Regions from separate parts of the Anaerotruncus sp. 1XD42-93 genome, predicted to be linked through region 1. Evidence: predicted binding sites of a transcription regulator. Region 1 holds the regulator's gene; the other holds the start of a gene.
What was found. Region 1 encodes HrcA, which represses chaperone genes, less so after heat shock. Its sites were predicted from a motif close to TGTTAGCACTCNNNNNNNNNGAGTGCTAACA; they were not measured.
Positions count from the first base shown of each region.

Region 2: the regulator HrcA is predicted to act here: its motif matches at 2,346-2,376, upstream of htpG (molecular chaperone HtpG).

Region 1 covers NZ_QZEG01000004.1:11,492-16,859, reverse strand. The annotation lists gene dnaK (molecular chaperone DnaK) at 1-1,382, opposite strand, end outside; gene grpE (nucleotide exchange factor GrpE) at 1,442-2,011, opposite strand; gene hrcA (heat-inducible transcriptional repressor HrcA) at 2,060-3,091, opposite strand; gene D5269_RS02480 (HPr family phosphocarrier protein) at 3,358-3,576, shown strand; gene D5269_RS02475 (hypothetical protein) at 3,710-4,135, opposite strand; gene D5269_RS18845 (hypothetical protein) at 4,267-4,395, opposite strand; gene D5269_RS02470 (phosphoenolpyruvate carboxykinase (GTP)) at 4,396-5,368, opposite strand, start outside.
Region 2 covers NZ_QZEG01000037.1:19,629-24,996, reverse strand. The annotation lists gene D5269_RS12415 (diguanylate cyclase) at 1-36, opposite strand, end outside; gene htpG (molecular chaperone HtpG) at 404-2,302, opposite strand; gene D5269_RS12405 (DUF4097 family beta strand repeat-containing protein) at 2,426-3,331, opposite strand; gene D5269_RS12400 (DUF1700 domain-containing protein) at 3,328-3,909, opposite strand; gene D5269_RS12395 (PadR family transcriptional regulator) at 3,896-4,222, opposite strand; gene D5269_RS12390 (sodium:alanine symporter family protein) at 4,656-5,368, shown strand, end outside.

The DNA of each region.
Region 1 (5,368 bases):
TCCTTCGCGGTGACATGGACAATGCCGTTCGCGTCGATGTCGAAGGTCACTTCAATCTGCGGCACGCCGCGGGGAGCCGCCGGAATACCGTCCAGACGGAACATGCCGATCTGCTTGTTGTCGCGCGCCATCTCGCGCTCGCCCTGCAGGACGTTGATCTCAACCGAGGTCTGCCCATCCGCAGCGGTCGAGAAGATCTGGCTCTTCTTGGTCGGGATGGTGGTGTTGCGCTCGATGATCTTGGTGCAGACGCCGCCGAGGGTCTCGAGGCCGAGGGAGAGCGGGGTGACATCGAGAAGCAGGAGGCCCTTGACATCGCCGCCAAGCACGCCGCCCTGGATCGCGGCACCGATCGAAACGCACTCATCCGGGTTGATCCCCTTGAACGGTTCCTTACCACAGAACGCCTTGACCGCCTCCTGTACCGCCGGGATTCGGGTGGAACCGCCCACCAGCAGGACCTTGTTGAGGTCGGAAACCTTCAGCCCAGAATCCGCCATCGCCTTACGGACCGGGACCATCGTCCGCTCGACGAGATCGGCGGTCAGCTCGTTGAACTTTGCGCGGGAGATGGTCACATCGAGATGCTTCGGACCAGTTGCGTCGGCGGTGATGAACGGCAGGTTGACATTCGCGGTTGTCATGCCGGAGAGCTCAATCTTGGCTTTCTCCGCCGCCTCTTTCAGGCGCTGCATAGCCATCTTATCGTTGCGCAGGTCGATGCCGTTTTCCCGCTTGAACTCGTCCGCGAGGTAGTTGATGACCCGCTCGTCAAAGTCGTCGCCGCCCAGACGGGTGTCGCCGTTGGTCGCGAGAACCTCCTGTACACCGTCGCCCATCTCGATGATCGAAACATCGAAGGTACCGCCGCCGAGGTCGTAGACCATGATCTTCTGATCCTCTTCCTTGTCAACGCCATATGCCAGCGCTGCCGCGGTCGGCTCGTTGATGATGCGTTTGACATCCAGCCCAGCGATCTTGCCCGCGTCCTTGGTCGCCTGACGCTGTGCATCCGAGAAGTATGCCGGGACGGTGATGACCGCTTCGGTGACCTTTTCGCCGAGATAGGCTTCCGCGTCGTCGCGGAGCTTTTGCAGGACCATTGCGGAGATCTCCTGCGGGGTGTAGCTCTTGCCGTCGATGGAGACCTTATAATCGGTGCCCATATGGCGTTTGATCGAGGAGATGGTGCGGTCCGGGTTGGTGATCGCCTGACGTTTTGCGACCTGCCCGACCATCCGCTCGCCGGTTTTGGAGAACGCGACAACCGAAGGGGTTGTCCGCGCGCCCTCAGCGTTTGCGATGACGACCGGCTCGCCGGCCTCGATGACGGATACACAGCTATTTGTTGTACCTAAGTCGATACCAATGATTTTTCCCATGATTCAGTCCTCCATTTATTTCGAAATAATAATCTGCAACATTTAGAATCTGTCCCTGTTCAGTTTGCAACCTTGACCATTGCGTGACGGACCACCCGGTCGCCGATCCGGTAACCCTTCTGGAACACCTCGACGATGCTGTTTTCAGCAAACGATTCGTCCTCAATATGCATCACCGCATTGTGGCATTCCGGGTCAAACTGCTCACCCGGTGCGCCAAACTCCTCGACGCCCATCTTGGCCAGCACATCCTTGAAGTTCTGGAGGATCATCTCGACCCCCTTTTTGAACTCCTCGTCCGCACAGGGGGCAGAGAGGGCGCGGTCGAAGGTATCCAGGATCGGGACAAACTGCGCCACCGCCGCCGCAGTTGCCTGCGGGTAGATGGCCTCCTTTTCCTTCTGGCTGCGTTTGCGGAAGTTGTCGTACTCCGCCATCGTACGCAGAAGCCGGTCGTTGAGTTCGTCCACCTTTTCCTGCAACAGTTGGGGTTCGGTCTTTTCGGGCTTCGGCTCCTCCGGTTTGGGCTCCCCCGTCGGCTCCGGCTGCGCTTTCTGCGCTTCCTCCTGGTCCAAAACAGTCTGTTCCTGCTCCGGGTCCAGCTTTTCGTGTTTGTTTTCCTGGGACAATCTGCTCGCTTCCTTTCCGGACGGTTTTGTCTCTATCCAAATGATGGATCAGTTCTCCTGTTCAAACGTCTCCGCCAATAATTTACCTAGTGTCTGCGAAAAATATTCCAGATGTGGGATCAATTTTGCATAGTCCATCCGCACCGGCCCGATCACCCCGATCGCACCCGAATTCTGCTCCCCAATCCGGTATTTGGTAACCACCACCGAGGTATCGGTCAGTTCGCTCTGGTTGTTCTCCTTGCCGATCGTGATGAACACCGCGTCACTTTTGGAGCCGATCACACCAAGCAGCTGTTCGCGGTTTGCCATCGCGCTTAACAGGTCCCGGGCAATGTCCGCCAGCTCCTTGTAGTTGAGCAGGTTTGCGCCGCCCGAGGTGTAGAACTGCCCGTCGTTGATCTCCCGGCAAAGCTCATAGATGGTGGCAAGCACCGGGATAAAGAGCTGGGAGTAATCCCCGAGCGTGACCGAGATCGAGTTGATATACCACTGGGAGATGTCGTTAACCGACCTGCCGACCAGCCGCCCGTTGGCAAACTGGTTGAGGAACTCGACGATCTCGCCAGTCACCCGGAAATCGACCCGGCAGACCTTGTTCTTGATGACCCCATTGGTGGCGATCACCAGGACAACAACCGTCCGCGTGCCCGCCGGGACGATCTCCACCCGCTTGACCAGAACGGTCTTTGGGGTGATGGTCGTTGAGACGGTCGCGCAGTTGGTGTAGTCCGCGAGCGCCTGCGCCGCATCCTCAAGGAGCTTGTCGGGATCAGGATCGCGCACATTGAAAAGTGCGTCGATCTCCCGGCGCTCCTCCTCCGAAAGCGGCTTGCAGTGCATCAGCTGGTCAACATATACCCGGTAGCCAAGGTGGGAGGGAACCCGCCCCGCCGAGGTATGGGGCTGTTCCAGAAGGCCCATCTCGAAAAGGGCCGCCATATCGTTGCGGATCGTAGCGGACGATACCGAAAAACCGAGCTGCTGCGCCAGTATTTTCGAGCTGACCGGCTCGCCGGTGTCGATATATGTCTCTACAATCGCAGTCAGAATCTTCAGTTTTCGAATATCCAGCTTCATCGCTGTCACCTTTCCATCAGGCTTTAGCACTCATGTAAATTGATTGCTAACAACTATAATGTACCATATTTTTTGCAGAAGTCAATACCCTTCACGAAATGTTTACATATTTTTTAGCAGTCAATTATATCGAGTGCTAATTATAGTGAATATGTATAAACAAAAAAAATCAAATTGTATATATTGACTTTTAGAAAAATTTGTAGTTTAATAGAGGCGTAGGAAAGAAAGCAAGCAAAACCCTTTTTGAAAGGAGAGTTTTATCCATGGTAAAAGAGATTGTGCTCCATTCCGCAGAAGACCTGCGCCAGTTCATGTATCTGGCGATGCAGTCTGTGGAGGACATCGGTGTGCACACAGTCGAAGGGAAAATCGCGGACGCGAAGTCGATCCTCGGGCTGATGGCGCTCGACTATAACAAACCGGTCCGGGTCGTGACCGAGGACCCCCATTTCCTGAAACAGATCGACCGTTGGGCGGAATAAGTGGGGACAGTGCCCGGTCCAGGATTCTGACCGGGCAACCCGAAACCCAATACACAGTCAGGCGCACCCACAGGCCACACCGACCTGTTGGATGCGCCTGTTTCATTTTGCATTCCATAGTCAGCAAGCACGCTTATGGATCTGCCCTGAAAAAATGGACAAACAGGTAGCAGTAAAAGGCCCAGTTGCAGAGCAGGACAGGAAGCTGATTCGGCCTTGAAATCTGGAAGTCCAGCGGCAGCGGAGAAAGAGCGTTCCAGAGCGCCGCGGAGAGAAACGCCAGCAGCAGGGCCGTCAGGGCCAACCGGCTCTTTCGGAAAGACCGAACCTTTGCAACCGCTAAAAACAGGTATCCAAATCGGAAGAGGAGCGGGGAAACGAGGTGCATCATACCGATCATCTGAAAGGACAGGGAGGTTGTGAATGCAGACAGTTGGATTCGGCTCTGATAAAGCTCGGCAAGAGGCAAAAAGAGGAGCAGGATCAGAAAAGGCAGCTCTATAAGCCGATTCCCCTGCCGGCTGGTACTTTCTCCAATCTTTACTTTTTGGATATGCATAAGGATTGTCCCCTTTCTCAAAGAGGCGCCCCATGAGCTGCCGGCTGACATCTGTGCCGCCAGGCAGCGGGCCCCTGTAGATTTTCCCAACAGTCAAAACAGGCGGCCGCAACAGCGGCCGCCTGTTCCATTCAATGCTGGCGCGGATTGAGAACCAATACTGCCATAACCCCGTAGACCACCGAAATCGCCGCTGCCGCAGCAACCAGCGCAATCGCAGTGACCCCGCGCCACGGGTTTGCACGATACACCCGCATCATTTATTTGTTCAGGTTGGCTTCCAGATTTGCCAACTCAGCCTCGAGCTCCTTGGGCAGCTTGTCGCCAAACTTCGCGTAGAACTCGTGGATGCCCTTTGCTTCCTCTTTCCAGAGGTCTTTGTCGACATTCAGCAGGCCCTTGAGGGTATCGAGATCAATGTCAAGCCCTTCGGTGTCGATATCCTCCGGCTTCGGCTCGTAGCCGATCGGGGTCTCCACTGCATCGGCCTTGCCTTCGCAGCGGTCAACGATCCAGTTGAGCACACGCATGTTGTCGCCAAATCCCGGCCAGATGAAGTGACCCTCATCATCGGTGCGGAACCAGTTGACGTTAAAGATCTTCGGCGCTTTGTCACCCAGTTTTTTACCCATCTCGAGCCAGTGTGCAAAATAGTCGCCCATATGGTAGCCGCAGAACGGCAGCATTGCCATCGGGTCGCGGCGGACAACGCCGACCGCACCAGCCGCGGCAGCGGTGGTCTCGGAAGCCATTGTCGAGCCTACAAACACACCATGCTGCCAGTCACGGGACTGGTAGACCAGCGGAGCGGTCTTGGCGCGGCGTCCGCCGAAGATGATCGCGGAAACCGGCACGCCCTGCGGATTTGCAAACTCAGAGGAGATGCAGGGGCAGTTGACCGCCGGTGCGGTGAAACGGGAGTTGGGATGCGCACCCTTGGAACCATCGGTGCAATCCCACTTGTTGCCCATCCAGTCGACCGCGTTCTTAGGCGGATTCTTGTCCAGACCCTCCCACCAGACCGTGTTGTCGTCCAGATTGTGAACCACGTTGGTGAAAATGGTGTTCTTTCTGGTGGACTCAAGCGCGTTCGGATTGGACTTGACGTTGGTACCCGGTGCAACACCGAAGAAACCGTTCTCGGGGTTGATCGCCCAGAGGCGCCCGTCCGGACCGATCCGCAGCCATGCGATGTCATCGCCGACTGTCCAGACCTTGTATCCTGCTTCGAGG
Region 2 (5,368 bases), on a different contig from region 1:
GGAGTCGTCCACAATCAGGATTTTCTGCTTCTGCATGTGCTGCAAATGGGATTCCCTTCCTTCTATATCAAAATATAAACTGGAACGAAACGAAAACCAATTTGGATGAACCATACATTGCTATTGCGCTGTTGCCCTTTTGGGGAATACCTGAAATCCGCTGCCCAACTTCCAATACTTATAAAATATTTTAAAAACAATTATTTTTTTAAAAACATCAGGCGCAGGGTAGCCACAATCCCACGTACCCATGTATTAAGATACCACAAAATATGCAGTTCCTGCAAGCAGTCGACACAGATTCTTTGCAGCAAATGATAAAAAAGGTGATATTCCACAAAAAGAGGGCCGACAAATAGTCCACTTTTATCCCAGGGACCATCTGCCGACCCAAAATATCCTGTTATTCTTTGGACATCAGGTCACAAACTGCATTAGAAAATGCAACCGGATCTTCGAGCGACATCCCCTCAATCAACACTGCCTGTGCATAAAGCAGACCCGCATATGCCTTCACCCTATCCTTATCCTCGGCATAGAGCTTCTGGAGGGTTGTAAACACCGGGTGGGACGGGTTCAGCTCCAGGACACGATCTGCCTTGACCTGTCCTTCCGACCCGGGCATCGAGTTGAGTACCTTCTCCATCTCAAGGGTGATCTCCCCGCCGCTGCTCAGGCAGACCGGATGGGACTTGAGCCGGTCCGAAACCCGGACCTCCTTCACCTTACCGTCGAGCGACTCCCTGAGGAAGTCAAGCAGCTCTTTGTTGTCCTCATTCTGCTTTTTGGTCTCCTCTTTCTCCTGCTCGCTCTCCAGCCCGAGATCACTGTCTGAAACCGAGCGAAACTCCTTGCCGCCAAATTCCCGCAACATCTTGAGCGCAAACTCGTCCACATCATCGGTCAAGTAGAGGATTTCAAAGCCGTTGTCCTTGATCCGCTCGGTCTGGGGCAGGCGGTCGATTCTTTCCACTGTTTCGCCGCAGGCATAATAGATGTACTTCTGTCCCTCGCCCATCCGGTCGGTATACTCGGAGAGTGAAACCAGCTTTTTCTCCTTGCTCGAACAGAAGAGCAGAAGGTCGGAAAGCAGGTCCTTCTTCGCGCCGAACTCGTTATAGACGCCATATTTGAGCTGCAGACCAAAATTTTTGAACAGTTCCTCGTATTTTTCCCGCTCATTGTTAAGCATCGTGAGCAGTTCGGAGTGGATTTTCTTTTCCAGACGCCCCGCAATGATCTTGAGCTGGCGGTCGTGCTGGAGCATCTCACGGGAGATGTTGAGGCTCAGGTCCTGCGAATCGACCAAACCCTTCACAAAGCTGAAACAGTCAGGCAGCAGGTCCGCGCACTTCTCCATAATCAGCACGCCGGAGGCATAGAGCTGGAGCCCTTTTTCATACTCGCGGCTGTAGTAGTTATAAGGCGCGCGGGCCGGGATGAACAGCAGTGCGTTATAGGTCGCTGCGCCCTCGGTGCTGCTGTGGATCACCCGCACCGGGTCCTGATAATCAAAGAATTTGTCCTTATAGAAATTGTTGTAATCCTCATCGGTGACCTCGGATTTGCTCTTCTTCCAAATCGGCACCATGCTGTTAAGCGTCTCGTTCACCGTATACTGTTCATACTCGGGCTTGTCCTCCGGGCTGCCCTCCTTGACGCGGGTTGCAGGCATATCCATCCGAATCGGGTAGCGGATATAGTCGGAGTATTTTTTCACGATGCCCGAAATCCGATGCGGCTCGAGAAACTCGTCATAGCTCTCCTCGCCCTCGTTCTCCTTGATGACCAGCGTAATCTCGGTGCCATGCCCTTCCTTCTCACATTCCTCGATCGTGTAGCCATCCGCGCCGTACGACTGCCAGCGGAACGCCTGTTCCGAACCAAACGGCTTGCTCACCACGGTGACACAGGATGCGACCATAAACGCCGAATAAAACCCGACGCCGAACTGCCCGATTACGTCGATCTCATCGTTTTTCTCGTTCTCCTGCTTGAACGCCAGCGAACCACTCTTGGCAATGGTGCCGAGATTGCTCTCCAGCTCCTCAGCGGTCATGCCGCAGCCGTTGTCGGTGATCTTCAGGGTGCGGGCGTCCTTGTCCACCGCGAGGCTGATCGCGAAATCCGCGCGGGAGAGGCCGGTCGTACCGTCCGACAGCGAATGGTAATAGAGCTTGTCGATCGCGTCGGACGCGTTGGAGATCAGCTCGCGCAGGAAGATTTCCCGATGGGTGTAGATCGAGTTGATCATCAGGTCGAGCAGGCGTTTGGATTCCGCCTGAAACTGCTTTGTCTGCATAAAACAATCCATCCTTTATTCTCAATGTTTAAAAAAACAAAATAGTTAGCACTCATTTATTCCGAGTGCTAACTATACTATAATACAACCTGTTGAGAAAATCAAGTATAATTTGTGAACAAATTACCGGAATGTAATCACAGCCTCCCCGCTCATTGCCGAAATTTCGATCCGGTTGGGCTTGCCGGGTTGGCTCTGCTCCTCGCCGCCTGACCCGTCGATGATCTTCACCCGTGACAGCCCCTCCCACGAAGCCGCCTGTTCAATCTCATAGTCCTGCCGCTGCCCGTCAATTTCAAATATCACATCCCCGGACATCGAGGTGATGCTCGTTTTCCCGAGCGGTTTCCCCACAAACTTCAGGTCCCCGTCAACCGCATCGCAGGACAGCTCTGACGTTGTCACCCGCAGCAGGTTCAAATCGCTGGAAACCCCTGCAATCTCGGCATACCCGAGGTTCGAGTCCTCCACGTCGGCCCTCCCGCTGACCGTATTAAATTCAAAGGAATCGAACCGGCAGTTTTTCAGATGCAGGTCTCCCGAAACAGACGCATGGGAAAACTTCCCCGCCTCCAGCTTCTCTGCATTCATATCCCCATCGACCACCGAAAAAACAGCCTGTTCGAGCGCGGCGCCCTGCGGCAGATAGACGGTCACTTTCCCTTCCCAGTCCATCTTCTGGTTTGTAACGGCACCCATGAAATCTTTGAACCCGGTCTTTCTATCTTTTTCTTTCAGCTTCAGCTCTCCGCCCGACACAGACCACGATGTCCTGGCCGCGCTGCCGCGCCCTTTCCCCTTCAGGTCGGCTTTCAGCCCGTAGTGGTCGGAATAGACAACCTCAATATCCGCCGTTATCACCGCGATGTCGATCTCCTGGAACGCTTCCAGGTTCTGTTCATCAATATGGAACGTCTCGGAAACTGCGCGAACGTCCATCCCCAGCAGGAGCCCCGCCAGTGTAAAAACGCCGCCCATCACCACCAGCGCACAGCACATGCTCCAAAATACTTTTACCGACTTTTTCATTTGTCAGACCTCCGTTTCATCCATTTTGCCGTCAGGCGGGAAATCCCGACTACCGCCATACGTGCCAGCCAGCAGGCCACCCAGAGGATTGCCGCGCCGAAACCCAGCGCAATCATCCCCCTGCCCACATAATAAAGCGTGCTGGCCGGGTCGGATACAAGGCTCGTCATCCCCACGACCGCGGAAAATATACCCACTGCCGCAGCCACCAGCCCGGCGGCCCCCAACCCAAGGAGAATCCCAAGCACCGAGACAATAACCGCGAAAAATACAGCCAGGATCGCGATCCCAACCGGCAGGGCGATTGGCGACGCAAGGACGATCAGCACCACCCAGCCGATGGTCCCCATTCCTTTTTTGCTGTCCGGCTGGTTTTCGAGCTGTTTGAACGCAAACTCCCGGATGATCTTGCCCGCTACCTCGGACGGAGAACCCAGCTCCTCGATCACCTCCTGTTCGTTTTCCGGACCGGCATCGTCAAAGTAGCCTTGATAATAGGCGATTGCATCCTCTGCATCGCTCTGCGGCAGCCGTTTGAGTTTGGTACGCAGCTGAAACATAAATTCATTCCTGGTCATCCCCGATACCCCCTAAAAGCAGTTTGTCCACGCCCTCCTGGAATGTTTCCCATTCCGAAACATACCGCGCCAATCGTTCCCTGCCAATGTCGGTCAGGCGGTAGTATCGCCTGTTCCGCCCATTGAACGGTTCATCATAAACGGTCAGCGCACCGTCCTTTTGCAGCCTGCGCAAAACCGGATAGAGCGTCGACTCCGAAACCTCGACAACCGATTTGACTGTCTGGGTCAGGACATAGCCGTAAGCATCTCCCCGGTTGAGCGTTGCAAGTACGCAGGCGTCGAGCAATGCCGAGCCAAGCTGAAAAACCATGCAACCACTCCTATAAATAATATTATACAATGTATATCATTGTCTTTACCCATATTATATGATGTATAATATAGTTTGTCAAGTAGTTTATGAAAAAGAAAACAACGCACATTTCACTTTGAATTGATATGGGATTTTCTGCTGTGCCGATTGCCGATTAGCCGTATAGCCAATAAAAAATGACATGACTATCTCCATTCTCTGCATATAAATAGCCTATCATCCTATCATCAGAAACGCTGAAAAGAATCATCGTCAGCCTGCGACAGTACGATCGCAGAGGGTTGCTTAACAGCGGTAGGAACTTCCGTAGGAATGCGCCGCCCCCTTCACCCACCGTATCACAGAGCGCTCGAACTCGTTTCCAAGCGCCTTTCCGATTGACTTTCCGGGAGGTGGATGGTATGATTCTGATATCGAAGGAGACTGGTTAATGGAGGGATTTTTTCGGACACTTACTGACCTGAACAGCCTGTTGAGCGGCCTTGTCTGGGGGCCGGCGATGGTCGGGTTTATGCTGCTGGTTGGGATTTATTTCACCGTCGGCACCGGTTTTTTTCAGATACGGCATTTTGGATTGCTGCTGCGGGAAACGCTTGTCGCAATTTTTCTCGACCAAGAGGTGCATGACAAGCGGGACCCTCACTCGATTTCACAATTTCAAGCGCTTTCGACCGCGCTTGCCGGGACGCTCGGCACCGGAAACATTGTCGGGGTCGCAACCGCGATCGCCGCAGGCGGCGTGGGATCTATCTTCTGGATGTGGGTTTCCGCATTCTTTGGAATGATGACCAAATACGCCGAAAACGTCCTCGGAAACCACTACCGCTACCGGGATGAACGAGGTGCCTGGGTCGGCGGTCCAATGGTCTATATCGAGCGTGGATTGGGCTGCCGATGGCTGGCTGTGTTGTTCGCACTCTTCTGTATGTTCGCTGCCTTTGGAATCGGAAATATGACTCAAGCCAATTCGATCGCTGGTGCACTCGAGTCCGCTTTACGGATCGCTCCCCTTTCGACCGGCATCGTTGTCGCCCTGCTCTGTGGACTGGTCGTACTCGGCGGGATCAAACGGATCGCATCGGTTGCCGAACGGTGCGTCCCGCTGATGGCAGTTGTATACACCGCGGGCGCAGCGGCGATTCT